Regions from separate parts of the Micromonospora sp. IBHARD004 genome, predicted to be linked through region 4. Evidence: riboswitches for the same ligand, from Rfam matches in the RefSeq annotation. Region 4 holds a riboswitch; each other region holds the start of a gene.
The links. A riboswitch is a leader RNA that binds a small molecule or an ion and turns the genes downstream of it on or off. The one in region 4 is predicted to bind cyclic di-AMP.
Positions count from the first base shown of each region.

Region 1: it holds a riboswitch for cyclic di-AMP, as region 4 does, so the genes downstream of both, ACTWO6_RS06150 (NlpC/P60 family protein) here and ACTWO6_RS11325 (C39 family peptidase) in region 4, are expected to answer to the same signal.
Region 2: it holds a riboswitch for cyclic di-AMP, as region 4 does, so the genes downstream of both, ACTWO6_RS00495 (C40 family peptidase) here and ACTWO6_RS11325 (C39 family peptidase) in region 4, are expected to answer to the same signal.
Region 3: it holds a riboswitch for cyclic di-AMP, as region 4 does, so the genes downstream of both, ACTWO6_RS19750 (transglycosylase family protein) here and ACTWO6_RS11325 (C39 family peptidase) in region 4, are expected to answer to the same signal.

Region 1 covers NZ_CP199934.1:1,252,578-1,256,223, forward strand. The annotation lists gene ACTWO6_RS06145 (sensor histidine kinase) at 1-737, shown strand, start outside; gene ACTWO6_RS06150 (NlpC/P60 family protein) at 786-1,922, opposite strand; cyclic di-AMP (ydaO/yuaA leader) riboswitch at 1,925-2,075, opposite strand; gene ACTWO6_RS06155 (FAD-dependent oxidoreductase) at 2,897-3,397, shown strand; gene ACTWO6_RS06160 (FAD-dependent oxidoreductase) at 3,445-3,646, shown strand, end outside.
Region 2 covers NZ_CP199934.1:104,064-107,709, reverse strand. The annotation lists gene ACTWO6_RS00500 (low temperature requirement protein A) at 1-754, shown strand, start outside; gene ACTWO6_RS00495 (C40 family peptidase) at 1,450-2,436, opposite strand; cyclic di-AMP (ydaO/yuaA leader) riboswitch at 2,498-2,633, opposite strand; gene ACTWO6_RS00490 (N-acetylmuramoyl-L-alanine amidase) at 2,865-3,646, shown strand, end outside.
Region 3 covers NZ_CP199934.1:4,054,607-4,058,252, forward strand. The annotation lists gene ACTWO6_RS19735 (M4 family metallopeptidase) at 1-246, shown strand, start outside; gene ACTWO6_RS19740 (DUF899 domain-containing protein) at 301-930, opposite strand; gene ACTWO6_RS19745 (YbaB/EbfC family nucleoid-associated protein) at 978-1,415, opposite strand; gene ACTWO6_RS19750 (transglycosylase family protein) at 1,591-2,262, opposite strand; cyclic di-AMP (ydaO/yuaA leader) riboswitch at 2,264-2,437, opposite strand; gene ACTWO6_RS19755 (glycoside hydrolase family 3 protein) at 2,613-3,646, opposite strand, start outside.
Region 4 covers NZ_CP199934.1:2,320,680-2,324,325, forward strand. The annotation lists gene ACTWO6_RS11315 (hypothetical protein) at 1-114, shown strand, start outside; gene ACTWO6_RS11320 (hypothetical protein) at 269-1,057, shown strand; cyclic di-AMP (ydaO/yuaA leader) riboswitch at 1,346-1,487, shown strand; gene ACTWO6_RS11325 (C39 family peptidase) at 1,716-2,537, shown strand; gene ACTWO6_RS11330 (alpha/beta fold hydrolase) at 2,660-3,412, shown strand; gene ACTWO6_RS11335 (CDP-glycerol glycerophosphotransferase family protein) at 3,521-3,646, opposite strand, start outside.

The sequences.
Region 1 (3,646 bases), 1.1 Mb from region 4:
GCCAGGACGAATTCCGTGAACTCTCCGACGCGTTCGACTCGATGCTCGAACAACTCGAGTCCCACGTCGCCGAGCAGCAGAGGTTCGCCGCGAACGCCTCCCACGAACTGCGCACCCCGCTGGCGATCTCGCGGACGCTCCTCGACGTCGCCCGCCGGGACCCCACGCGGGACCGGGACGAACTCATCGAACGCCTGCACACCGTCAATCAGCGGGCGATCGATCTCACCGAGGCCCTCCTGCTGCTCAGCCGCGGCGACCGCGGAAACTTCACTTGCGAGAGCGTCGACCTCTCCCTCATCGCCGAAGAAGCCGCCGAAACGCTGCTTCCCCTCGCCGAACAGCGCCGGATCACGCTGGACGTCACCGGCGGGGCGGCCCGGACCAGCGGCTCCGCCGAGCTCCTGTTGCGGATGGTGACGAACCTTGTCCAGAACGCCATCGTCCACAACCTCCCCGCCGACGGCACCGTAACGGTCCACACCGAGGCGCACGGCGACACAAGCGTGCTGCGGCTCGAGAACACGGGTCGCCGGCTCCCACCGGAACTGGTACCGACCCTCACCGAACCCTTCCAGCGCGGAACGGAACGCGTACGCACCGACGAACACCCCGGCGTCGGCCTCGGCCTGGCCATCGTGCACAGCATCGTCCGCGCCCACGACGGGACCCTCGACCTCGTCCCCAACCCCAACGGCGGTCTTCTCGTCACGGTCCGGCTGCCCAGCACGCCCTAGGCATCGTCCCCGATCGGGGCTGTCTTTCAGGGGCTCGGGACCGGACGGTCAGCCGGGGCGGCGAGCACCGCTGTAAGGCATATTCGCCAACTGGGCCATTCGGACCACGTCCCCGGTATGCGGGGCGTGGACGATCAGTCCGTTGCCGACGTAGATGCCCACGTGATGGTGATCGGAGTAGAAGAAGACGAGGTCACCCGTGCGAAGGTTTGCTCTGCTCACCGCCACACCTGCGGTCCACTGAGAACCTGTGTAATGGTCCAGCTGCACCCCGGCCGACGCCCACGCGTACTGGGTCAGGCCGGAGCAGTCGAACGAGTCGGGACCGTCGGCCGCCCACACGTACGGCTCGCCGATCTGATTGCACGCGGTCTTCGCCGCGACGCCGCCGCTTCCCGTGATGGGGACGGCGGGACACTTCCCACCGATGAACAGCGAACTGGTCGACGTGATGGGTGAGGTGCTGCTCGCGGTGGCGGCTGTCTGCGCGGCGGCTGCGGCTCTGGCCGCCGCGGCGTCCGCGGCCGCCTTGGCCGCTGCGGTCGCCTCCGCGGCGGCGACCTGTCTGTGTAGCGCATCCAGCCGCTTGATCTCGGCGTCGATGGCCTTCTTGCGAGCCGCCAACTGGGCCTGCTGGCGCTGCTGTATCGCGATCAGCGCGTCAACCTTCTTCTTGTCGGCGTCGTAGCTCGCCTGCTGGTCCGACAGCCGGGTGATCTGTCGCTGCTCCGAATTTGCCACCTGATTCACGAGCGCGAGCTGATCCCCCAACGCGGTCGGCGGCGAGCCGCGGGACAGCAGGGCGTTGAATGTGGAAAGCGACTTTGCCTGCTTGTAGTACCCCGCCACAATCCCCTGGACCCGGGTCCTGCTGATCTCCACCGACTTGCCGAGTGGCTCGATCCTCCGGCTCAGTTCGGCCGATCTCCGCTGGTTCGTGGCCAGTTCCGACCGGACCTTGTTGTACTGCTCGATGACGGGTTCGAGCTTTTGCCACGCCGCTTCGATCTGCTGCTGTACATCGGCGGCCGACGGTGCGGCGTGGGCGTGGGCCGCTGGCCCGACGGCCACCATGGCCGCCGCCGCGACGGCGAGGATTCTGGTGAATAGACGCGATCCGGCGGGCCGGGTGCGCACGGGTGGCAACGGGTTCGGCTCCTTCCACTCGAGGCCGACGCACGTCACGGTGCACAGACCTCGACCGCCTGCCGGGTTAGCTGACGGGTTCGGGCGTGGAAGGCGCCCTACCGCTGATGCGGATTCACCCCGAAACCTGCGGTGGTTCCCCGGCTCGCCTGTCGACGCCAGTGACGTCCAGCGACTCGGCGGTGGCCGTCCCGGGGTACTCCAGGTGGAGACCGACATCCGGAACGGACGCTGACCAACATTAGTGAGGACGGCCCAAAGAAATCAACGAGCCGGCGACGCCAATTCACTGCGCTGTCAAGCGGGCACATTGGGTGCCGGAATTATGCGTACGATAAGGTTCCGCTAATCGAATCTTAAACGGCTCTAATCTTGACCCTCAACCTGCGCACTGTTCTCCTGCGGTAACGGCTCGCGTGAGGCTTGGCCAGGTCGGGAACCGCACCGCTCGATCCTTGGGGCCGGCTCGGACGTGCTGGCGGCATACGCCTCCGGGGCATTGGCGGTCGGGGGTGGCCTATTTGCGGTCCGTGATGTATGACGGCCGGCTTCCACGAGGGTGGAACTGACGGCACGGATCCGCCGAACTGTCGTACGACGGATCCGTGCCTACAGTGTTCCTCATCGGGCACACTCCGCGAGCAGCACCTTCGGCCGCGCGTGGCGTGGTGCGGTCAGGCGGAGTAGCCGCGGGTGGCGATCCAGTTGGCCATGACGGGTTCGGGCGGGAGGATGCGCCCTTCCATGACCGTCGGGCCCTGGATTCACCCAATGTTCGGTTGGTTCCCCGGCTCACATGATCGCGATTGGGCGGTCCGGCCCGAGCGTCATCGCGTTGATGACTTGACGACCCGGCCGGATGCGCCGACGCTACGGGTTTGACTTCTCGGCTGCAAGCTTCCTCCTTATGGCGGCTATAACCCGTTTGAATCACGGAGCGGCGCGTCTTCAGATAGCATGGGCCGGCGCTATTTGGATCGATATTGCTTGGTTTCACGCTCGCCAATGGCCGAATGGCTATGTTGGAGACCGGAGATATGGGTGCCGTGAACAGAATTCTTCACGCCGACATTCTCGTCATCGGCTTCGGCAAGGGGGGTAAGACCGTAGCCGCGAAGATGGGCCGGCTCGGCAAGCGCATCGTGCTCGTGGAGCAGTCGGACCGCATGTACGGCGGCACCTGCCCCAACGTGGGCTGCGTACCGACGAAGGGACTCGTCGACCGTTCCCACAAAGGCCGGCCGGATGACCCGGCGCAGGACTGGTACCAACGGTCAGTCCGGGAGGTCCAGGCCATCCGGGAGATGATGCGTCGCGGCAACTTCGACGCGTTGGACAGCATCGAGACGGTGACGGTGCTCACGGGGCGCTCCACCTTCATCGACCCGCACTCCGTCAGCGTCGTGACGGCCGACGAGCAGCTCACCGTCGCCGCCGACACAATCTTGATCGACACTGGCTCGGAACCGATCGTTCCTGACATCCCCGGCCTGCCGGCAGCAAGCGCACCCTGACAAGCAGGGATCTGATTGAGTCAACGCTCCTGCCGCCGCGGCTCGCGATCGTCGGCGGCGGGTACCTCGGGATCGAGTTCGCCTCGATCTACCGCGCGTTCGGCTCCCAGGTCACCATGTTCGTGCGCGCTGCCAGCCTTTTGGGCCGGGAGGACGATGACATCGCGGCCGTGGCCGAGAGCATCCTGGCGGGCGACGGGATCGAAATCGTCACCGGTGCGCACGTCACCCAGGTACGCGACGGCGAGA
Region 2 (3,646 bases), 2.2 Mb from region 4:
GTGGATCGCCGGAGGAGCCGTCCACGGCACGAGCCGAACCGGACTATGGGCCCTCGCAGTCGCGCTGGACTACGGCGTGGCCAGGCTCAACTACCCCACCCCAGGCCTGGGCCGCTCCATCGCAGCTGACTGGAGCATCAGCGCCGACAACCTCGCCGAGCGTTACCGGCAGATCCTCATCTGCTCCGCGGGCGAAATAGTCCTCGTCAGTGGTCAGACGCTCACCCGCGTCGGCTTCGGCCGCACACACATCATCGGATTTGTTGTCGCGTTCGCCGCCACCGTCCTGCTGTGGCGGGCCTACTTCCACCTGGCTGGCCACTCACTCGGCAAGGCTGTCGCCTCCGCCAAGAACCCTGGCCGGATCGCAGCTGCGGTGACCTACACCCACTTCCTCATGGTTGCGGGCGTCATCGTGACCAGCGTCGGCGCCGAACTCGTCATCGCCAACCCCGTCGAGCACGCCCCGCTGTCGTGGACGCTCGTCATCCTCGGCGGGCCCGCCCTGTTCCTCGCCGGGCGGGCGCTGTTCGAAAAACCGGTTTTCGGCCGCGTGTACTGGTCGCGTCTGATCGGCGCGGCCGTGCTCGTCGTCAGCATTCCGGCGATGCGCGGGCTACCAGCCTTCATGATCGGTATCGCCGCAGACCTCGGCATCCTCGGCACCCTCATCGCCCCCTGGGCCATCCGGGTAGCACGCGTGCACCGTCGAGCGACGCCGTCAGACCAGCACCCCAGCGGGTCCGCTCTCTGAGGTAGGCCGGCAGAGAGCGAGGCCGACGGGCCATCCACGGGCCACAATGCGAGCGGTCACCACAGCATCGCTCCTGACCGACCAGGCGTTTCGGACATCAACCCGGTGATCAAGCATCTTCCAAACTGAGGCTCCGCAGGGACAGCGGTGTTGGGGAGCGGTGCCTATCCTCACGGCCATGGGAGCTCTCAAGCCGTGGCACCTGTTGGTCCTGACGCTCTGCTGCCTCTTGCCGACTGCTGCGGCGATCGTTGGCGGGGTCTGGGCGGTCCGCCGATCTCGTAACCGTCGCTGAGCCACTTCCGCCAACGGCAGTCGAAACTGCCGGGCCATCCACGGGCCACAAGCGGGTGCCACCAGGGGCCAAGTCAGGCCGTCCAGGACCGGACCGACCAGCGGCTGGGCTGCAGGACGATGCGATCTTGTGCGATTCCCAAGCTGACAGTGCGCTTCGATTCCGGTCAGCGGAGCAGGCCTGGCGTTCGGTGTCCGCGACCGCCAGGCCGTCTCCAGGCCGTCACAGGTTCGCGACCGGCCACCGATGTCCCCCACGCCTCACCACTCCCGCCGCAGGTGAGAGGCACGATGACCACCGCCACCAGTGACAGCCAAGCCCGCATGGCATCTCTGGCGCACCTGGCCGACCCGCTGACGGCGGAAGGGGCCCCCGCCACGCGGGAGCCCCTTCCGATGGATCAGCCCGGTCGGCCGTAGCTGTTGATCTGGCCGTCGTCGACGCGTTTCATCGTGATCGGCTTGCCGGACTGGGAGGCGTGCACCACCCAGCCGCCGCCGACGTACATGGCGACGTGGTGCAGGTCGCTGTAGTAGAAGACGAGGTCCCCGGCGCGCAGCTCGCTCCGGCTGACCCGGCGGGTGACGTCGTGCTGCTGGCGGGCGTTGTGCGGCAGCGAGACGCCGGCCTTGGCCCAGGCGGCCATGGTCAGGCCGGAGCAATCGTAGTGGTCCGGGCCGGCGGCTCCCCAGACGTAGATCTTGCCGATCTGGGCGCAGGCGAACTTGACCGCGACCCCGGCGGGGCCGCCCGGGTAGCCGGACGGACAGGGCGCGGGCCGCAGCGGACCGCCGCCACCGCTGCCGTAGACCTTCAGCCGGAGCTTGTCCAGGCGGGCGATCTCGGCGTTGATCTGCTTCTTCTTCGCCGCGAGCTGGGCCTCGGTCCGGGTCAGCTGGGCGACCATCTCGTCCAGCGGCTTCTTCTTGGCGGCCAGCTGGTCGCGGAGTTCGACGACGTTGCGCACCTGCTGCTGCTGGCGGTGGGCGAAGCGGTCGAGCAGTTCGAGGCCGGCGACGACGTCGCTCGGCGACCGGCTGCCCAGCAGCGCGTTCACGGTCGACAGGTTGTCGCCCTTGTACGCGTCGGCGGCAAGACCTCCGACCTGGCCCATGGCGAGGTCGACCTGGAGCTGCAGCGGGGTGATCTGCTTGGCCAGGGCCGCTGCCTGCTTCCGCTTGACGGCGAGGTCCTGGCGGGTGGCGTTGTGCTGCTCGATGATCGGTTCGAGCTTGTTCCAGTCCTGGTCGATCTGGCGCTCGATCTCGGCGACCGACGGTTCGGCGTGGGCCGCCGTGGCGCCGCCGGTCAGGATGACGGCGGTGCCGGCCAGGGCGGCGAGTGCGGTGGTGAAGCGGGACCAGCGTGGACGCGGCGCAGCCGTCATCCGGTCGACCGACCGGACGGACGGTCGCCGCGGGGCATGGTGTGCCACCGGGCTTCCGTACTCCTTCTTCGCTGACCGCCTACCGGGTTAGCTGACGGGTTCGGGCGGGAAGGGAGCCGCCCTACCGCAGTGCTGCGGATTCACCCCAGGTACCTGGGTTCCCGGCTCGCCCGGAGGCGACTCGGCGGTGTCGGACCGTCACCACCCGGGTTGGACGATGCACACACCGGCCGACGATTGACCAGAGTAGAGATCGCCGTTATCAATCCGCAACCCACGGCGCCGTGACACTCCGTACCCAAATTTCCGGGGATCGCGGCGGTGAAGGTTTCTTTCACTCAACATCACTGCGGGGAAAGGTATTGACCCAACACCATGCGTGGGGTGAGGGTGAGCACGCAGTGACTTCCGCCCGATCTGGAGGTTCCATGCTCCGTCCACCCTTGCCGCCGAGCAGACGAGTTCTGCTCGCCACCGCCGTGGCTGCGGCGACCGCCCTTCTCAGCACCGGACCCGTCGCCGCCGAGCCCCTGGCCGCCGGGTCCGCCGAGCCAACCGACCGCCAGCAGCAGTACGCCGCGGCCGCCGCCGAGTACGGCGTGCCGGAGAGCGTCCTGCTCGGCGTGTCGTACCTGGAGTCCCGCTGGGACACCCACCCCGGCCAGCCGAGCACCAGCGGCGGCTACGGGCCGATGCACCTGACCGACGCCGACCAGGTCGTCGCCACGCCCTCCAGCTCGCACGTCGACGAGAACGAGGACCCCCGGGGCGACGAGTCCCGGCCCCTGGTCATCGATTCCACCGCGGCGGCCGAGCCGACCGGGGACCTCCTGCCGCGGGCGTCCCTGCAGACCCTCGACGCCGCCGCCGCGCTCACCGGCGTACCCGAGGAGACACTGCGCACCGACGCCACCGCCAACATCCGCGGCGGGGCGGCGCTGCTCGCGTCGTACCAGAGGGAACTGGCCGCGCCGGTCGGCGCCGGCAGCGACCCGGCGGCCTGGTACGGCGCGGTGGCCCGGTACTCCGGCGCGGACACCGAGGATGCCGCGGCGGCCTTCGCCGACGAGGTGTACGACCAGATCAGCGTCGGCGCCACCCGGACCACCGACGACGGCCAGCGGGTCACCCTCGCCGCCCGCGAGGTGACCCCCGACGAGTCCGGGCTGCACCGGCTCGGGCTGCGCCGCGCCGAGCGGCCCGACGGCCT
Region 3 (3,646 bases), 1.7 Mb from region 4:
TCCTTCTACCTGCACATCGACACGGCGGAGTCGGGCAGCACGGTCTACGACAGGCTGACCGTCAAGGCCGGCAGCACCACCCTGGCGACGTACTCCAACGTGAACGCCGCCACCGGCTACGTCCTGCGTTCCTTCGACGTCTCGTCGCTGGCCGGCACCACCGTGACCATCTCGTTCAGCGGCGTGGAGGACAGCTCCCTGCAGACCTCCTTCGTCGTCGACGACACCGCGCTCACCCTGAGCTGATCGAAGACGCAGCGGCCGGTCGTCGTCCTCCCGACGACCGGCCGCTGCGCCGCGTCAGCCGTAGGTGGGGTGCTGGGGCCAGCCGGGCGGCGAGTCCTCCCAGTCCTCCTGCCGGCCGTACGGGGTGAGGTCGAGGACGCTGTTGATGAACAGCAGCCGGTCCACCCCCCGCGCCTGGGTGTGGTAGGTGCGGTAGACGTCCCCGCCGGCACGCAGGAACACGCTGAGCATGAATCCCCCACCCGCTCCGCAGTCGTCCGAGAACGACGTGCCGTGCGAGGAGACGAACGGCACCGTCCACCCCTTGCGCTCCTGGTACGGCTCGATCTGCGCGAGCGGCATGTTGGACACCGTGGCCCAGCTCACCCCGTACCGGGCCAGGGCCGCCGGGCCGCCGGACGGGATGTTGTCGGTGAACGCCGTGCAGCCCGGACAGAAGTGGTCCGGGCCGCTGTCCATGAACTGGTAGACGACGAGCTGGTCCCGAGCCTCGAAGAGGTCGAGCAGGGTCTTCGGGCCGGTGGGCGAGTCGAACACGTACGCGTTGTCGAACTTGACCATCGGGAGACGACGACGCCGCGCGGCGAGGGCGTCCAGCGCCCGGGTGGCTTCCTTCTCGGCCTTGAGCAGCTCGTCGCGTTCCCGCTGCCACTCCTCGGCCGTCACGATCCGCGGTTTCTCCATCCCGGGATTGTGATCCGGGGCACCGACATTTCGCCGACCGGCGCGGGTCAGCCCGTCCGGCCGCCGCCCAGCCGGGCGGCGGCGTGCTCCATCGCCTGGCTGAACATCTCCATCTGCCGCCTCGACTGCTCCCGCAACCCACCGAGCCGGGCGGCCAGGGCGTCCACGTCGGCCCGCGCCGAGGAGCTGACCTGGGTGTCGAGGTCGGCGAGGGCGGCGTTGACGGCCACCACGACGTGTGCGCAGACCGCCTCGATCCCCTCGGCCGACAGTCGCGGGTCGACGGCGACGGACTCCAACCGCCCACCCTGGACGACCACGGCCCGCACCAGCCCGTCGGCCGCGGTGCCGGTGGCGCGGAGCAGCTCCTCCGCATCGCCGTCGGTGTGCTCGGCGGGCCGGGAGCGCATCGCCGACAGCGCCTGCTCCGTCCGGGTCAGCAGCTCATCGAGGCTCGCGGCCGCGGAGAACGGTTCGTTGGTCATACCCGCGCTTTCTTCACGTCCTTCACGAGCACCGTGACGATAGCAATCCGCCATCCGGCCCGCCCGGGACACCGGCACCACGTCCACCACGACGGCGAACGCCCGGCCGGAGCACCGGCCGGGCGTTCGTCGGCTGCGCCGGCACCGGCCCACGGGGCCGGATTCCGGCGGTACGTCAGCGCAGCCGGAGCTGCTGGCCCGGGAAGATGAGACCCGGATCGGCGCCGACCACGCGCTTGTTGCGCTCGTACAGCGCGTGCCAACCGCCGGCGAGGTCCCGTACGTCGGCGATCATCGACAGCGTGTCGCCCGGCTTGACCACGTACGTGGTGGTCGAGTCACCCGAGGCCGGCGCGGTACGCCGGTGGCTGCGGGTCGCCGGCTGCTCGCTCCGCGAGGAGCGCTTCTCCGCCTTCGACTTCGATCCCGAGTCCGACCGGGACGTCGAGCCGGAGTCCTTGGTGGAGTACTGCCGGGTCGAGCCGCCCTTCTTGCCGCAGACCGGCCAGGCGCCGATGCCCTGCCCGTCGAGGACCTTCTCGGCGATGGCGATCTGCTCGCCGCGGCTGGCCAGGTCGGCGCGGCTGGCGTACTTCTGGCCGCCGTAGCCGTTCCAGGTGCTCTTGGAGAACTGGAGGCCGCCGTAGTAGCCGTTGCCGGTGTTGATGTGCCAGTTGCCGCCGGACTCGCACTGGGCGATGGCGTCCCAGTTGACGCTGGCCGCGCTGGCCGGGGCGGCCGGGCCGAGGATCGCGGCGGCGCCGGTCGCGGCACCGACGACGAGCGCCCCGACGGCGAGGCGGCGCGCGCTGGTCCGTCGGTGGCGTGCGGTGTATTCAGTTGCCATGGTGTGGTTTCCTCCACGCCGACGAGGTGAGCTGTCGGGTTCGGGCCGAGGAGCCCGGCCGCCGTCAGGCGGCTTCACCCCGAGGTGTCGAGCACCGAGGAACGTGTGGGTCCCCCGCTCCCGCCTGAGGTCCAGGTACCGACGGGCCGGCGGCGGGATTAGGCGTTGCCGGTCCGTGGTGTCCGCGATCGCGAACGCATACGACGTTAGGAACGATTTCGGACGATCGCCCACTTCTTGTGAAGTTCTTCACCCGGCCGGGCGAAGGCGCGGAACTTCGAGTTGCGACACTCCCGAACGTGCAATAGGGAGGCCGCCGGGTAGACGCCCGGCGGCCTCCGCGAACGCGTTCAGTACGTCAGGCCGTAGCCCTGCGGGAAGAGCGGAACCTGCCCGTCGCCGGCGTTGATGGGCTGCTGACTGACCGAGTTCATCCAGGTCATCGGCAGTTTTCCGACCGGCGCGGCACCGAAGAGGACGTCGGCCACGCCGGCGCCCTCGGTGCCGGGCAGCCAGGACGCCAGCAGCGCGTTCCAGCCGGGCAGCCCAGCGGCGATGTCCAGCGGCCGGCCGGACACCAGCACCACGATCACCGGCACGCCGGCGTTACGCAGGGTGGCGATGGTGCGCAGGTCCTCCCGGTCCAGGCTCATGCTGCCGGTCCGGTCGCCCTGGCCCTCCGCGTACGGTGTCTCGCCGACGACGGCGATCGCGGCCCGGTAGCTGCCGTCGATGCCGGTGCCGCGCTGGTTGTAGGTGATCGTCGTGGTCGGACCGACCGCGGCCCGGATGCCCTGCAGGATCGTCGTGCCCGGGGTGATGGCGCCGGACGAGCCCTGCCAGGAGATGGTCCAGCCGCCGCTCTGGTTGCCGATGTTGTCGGCGTTCCGGCCGGCCACGAAGATCTTGTTGTTGTCCCGCGCCAGCGGCAGCACGCCGCCGGCGTTCTTCAGCAGCACCTGGGACTGGCGCACGGCCTGCCGGGCCAGCGCCCGGTGGGCGGCGTTGCCCACCGTCGGGGTCCAGGTCCGGTCGGTGTACGGGCGCTCGAAGAGGCCCAGCTCGAACTTCCTGGTCAGGATGCGCCGGTTCGCGTCGTCGATCCGGCTCAGCGGCACGTGCCCGTTCTGCACCTCGGCGCGCAGGGTGCTGATGAAGTTCTTCCAGGCGGTGGGCACCATGACCATGTCGATGCCGGCGTTGATCGCGGCGGTGACCTCGGCGGCGGTGAAGCCGGAGCTGCCGTCGATCTGGTCGATACCGTTCCAGTCGGAGACGACGAAGCCGCTGAAGCCGAGTTCGCCCTTGAGGACGGTGGTGATCAGGTACTGGTTGCCGTGCATCTTGACGCCGTTCCAGCTGCTGTAGGAGATCATCACTGAGC
Region 4 (3,646 bases):
GTCGGCTCCCCGCTGGCGGCTCCGCGGGCCGTGATCGTCGCGGCCTCCGCGGACCACGCCCCGGGCGGGACCGTCCCGGCGGCCCTCGGCTCGCGGGCCCCGCCCATCCGCTGACCGCCCGCGGGCCGCGCCCGCAGCCGCTCTCCACCGAACCTCACCCCCGCACCCCGCCCGACGGCGGCCCGGTGGCGCCCGTTCCGGTCGCGCCCCCCCGCGCCGGGGCGTGCGGACCTCTCCTCCGCCACATCGCTCCCGTGAGGTGCCGACAATGCAGACAGTTCTCTACCAGTTCCTGATCGAGGTTCCGCAGGCCGCCGCCATCTGGTCGGCCCTGCTCCTGCTCGCCCTGGCCGTGCTCGCCGTGCTGGTCGCCCGCCCGGAGCGGGAGATCCCGTCGGACGCCGCGCCGGTCCCCGACCCGGCCGCCGAGGAGGCGGCCCGCCTCGCCGATCTGTGCCGGTACGCCGACGAGGTGGCGGTGGCCGCCGCCGGGGCCGCGCAGACCGCGCGTCGACGGCGGGAGCGGTGGCTGCGCGCCCAGGACGAGGTCGACCGGGCCTGGCGGGCGTACGACGAGGCGGAGAGCGCCGCCCGTCGGCTCGCCGGCGCCGCCGTGCTGCCCGCGCCGCGTACCCCGCGGACCCCCGCGGAGTACGCCGCCCGGGAGCGGTGGCTGCGGCACGCCGCGATGGCGGCGCACTGGCGGGGTGAGCTGTCGGCGCGGCAGCTCGCCGACGTCCTCGCGCACCGGAACGGGTGGGACCCGCGCCGGCACCCGGCGGAGCAGGAGATCGTCCTCGCCCGGGTGGTGCGGGACGGCCGGCTGGCCGGCTACCGTGCGGCGGCCGAGCGGGAGCAGCGGGCCTGGCGGGACGCGGAGCTGGCCGCCGAGGCGGCCCGGGCGCTGGCCGTGGAGGCGTACGCCGCCGCGGCGGCGCTGCGCCCCGGCCCGGTGCCGGTACGCCGCGCGGAGGCGGTGACCCAGGCCCTCGCCCCGGTGGCGGCCGGCGCCGCCCCGGCCCGCCCGGCGCGCTGGCGCCCGGCGCGGGTTGGCTGAATTGTGACCTGAATTTGGTGAGCCTGGTCACGCGAATCGGGAAACGGTCATCGGGGTCAGTCGGGGTGATCGAGCACCGCAATTTTCGGTCGCTCGCCACCCGATGTCCGATTGTCGCCCGACGGTTCCGTCATAACTGCTCGTCCCATTGAGTAACGTCAGTGACGGGCTGTTCCGGTCAGAGTAATGGTGACCGAGGTTTAAGCAGGTGAGGGGCGCTTGGCAGGGCGGGTACCCACCGGTAGTGTCGGCGCGTCCGGTGCGGTTTCCGATCGCAAGAGGCGACGCCGCGCCGACCCGCTCAATCGTGATCTCACGAACCGGGGACCCAGTGCACGTCCGGGGTGAATCCGCGAGCCACGGCCCGCGGTAGGGCGATCTTCCCGCCCGAATCCGTCAGCTAACCCGGTAGGCGGTGTCGGAAGGAGTTTCCATCCTCGTGGAACCCGATCCCAGCTCTCGTTCGTCCCCCCGCCTCCACGGCGCCGCGGTGCCGTCGCTCGCCTGACCGGCGAGCTGATTCGGGCATCCGCCCTGCCGCCCGGTTGACCGGGCTCCCCTGCCCCGCGGCCGTACCGCCCAAGATGTCTCGTCGCGCGTGAGTTCCTCCGCGCGTCGGGCCGGCGTGCGCCGCTCCCGCCCCCGTGGAGGACCAAACGTGAAGCACACCCTGAAGCGGCAGTTGCGGCGCCTCGCCACCGAGCGCCCGTACCAGATCGTCGCCGGCTCCGCCGCCGCGCTCGTCCTGGCCTCCGGCACCGGCGCCCTGCTCGCCAACACCGGCGACGCGCCCGTCCGCCAGGAGGCCACCGCCGTCGCCGCGGAGCTGGCCCCGCGCCTCGGCGACGTGGCGACCCGCAACCAGGAGCGGATTGCCGCCGTCCCGTCGACGTCGCCCAGCCCCAAGCCGTCGCCGACGGCGACCTCGGCGAAGCCGGACCCGGACCTGACCCGCAAGGCGGCGCCGAAGCCGCCGTCGACCAAGGTCCTGGACTACAACTACGAGGCGCAGATCTACTACTACAACTGCGGCCCGGCCGCGGTCCGGAACGCGCTCAGCGCGACGGGCATCGAGACGACCCAGGACGCGCTGGCCGGCCCGCTCGGCACCACCGAGATGGGCACCAACTCGGCCGAGGACACCACCCGAGGTCTGAACCAGATGGTCAAGGGCAACCCGTACCGGACCCACATGATCCCGGGCGCGGCCACCCCCGCGCAGATGGACCAGCTGCAGGCCGACGTGGTCAAGGCGATCACCGACGGGCGGGGCGTCGTCGCCAACGTCGCGGGCGACGCCACCGACACCGACGGCGGCTGGCACTCCTACCCGGGCGGCCACTACATCGCGGTGGTCGGCTACAAGAACGACGGTCGGACCGTGCGGATCGCCGACTCGGCGAACCCGGCGCTGCCGGCGTACTGGGTCACCACGATCGACCTGGCGAACTGGATGGCCACCCGCGGCTACTCCGCCTGATCCACTCCGCGTCACCCGTCGGGCACCGGCTCTCTGAGCCGGTGCCCGACGTCGTATGCCCGACCAGACGGCCCACTGCGGGCTCTCGCGCGTGGTGTCCGACCGGTGGCACACTGCGCCGTATGGGTGACGAGACGGGTACCCGCCAGCTGTTGCTGCTGCACGGCCTGGGCGCCACCGGCGAGGTGTGGCTGCCCTGGGCGCCGCTGCTGGAGCGCCGCTGGGCGGGGCGTTGGCTCGCCCCCGACCTGGCCGGGCACGGTTGGTCGCCGCCGCTGCCGGCGTACACCTTCGCGGCCCTGGCCCGGCGGGTGGTGGCGGGCCTGGCGCCGGTCGCCGACCGGCTGGGGCCGCGGGACCGGCTGGTGGTGCTCGGGCACTCGCTCGGCGGGGTGGTGGCGTTGGCGCTGGCCGCGCGGCAGCTCGGCCTGCCCGTCGACGCGGTGGTCGGGCTCGGCATCAAGGCGGTCTGGTCGCCCGCCGAGCTGGACAGGGCCCGGGAGCTGGCCGAGCGGCCGGTCACCTGGTTCGCCAGCCGGGACGAGGCCGCCCGCCGTTACCTGCGCGTCTCCGGCCTCACCGGTCTCTTCGCCCCGGACCACCCGGTGGTCGACGCCGGACTGCGCCGGGAGGACGGCCGCTGGCGGCTGGCGATGGACCCGGCCGCGTTCGGGGTGGGGGAGCCGCGGCTGCCGGCCCTGCTCGCGGCGACCGACGTGCCGGTCCTGCTGGCCCGCGGCGAGCAGGATCCGATGGTGACCGATGCCCAGCTCAAGGAGTTCGGCGTCCCGGTGGCCACCCTGCCCGGCCTCGGGCACAACGCCCACGTCGAGGACCCGGAGGCGGTCCTCGCCCTCCTCGACCCGTACCACTGATGCGCGGTCCGGCCGAGGTGGTTACATTCGCGCAGCGCCTGACCGCCGACGCCATCGCGGCGCGTCTGTACACCGGCGGCCAGCCCGACGACCTTGCCCCCGCAGTGGTCAGGGCGTGGGGGAGAGGGGTGACCCGTCCCGGGCGACGGCGTCGGCGGCCCGGGGCGCCGGCGGGTTCCAGTCCGGCTCGAGCTGCCGGCGGGCGGCGTCGAGGAACGCCTCCGCGTACGAGTC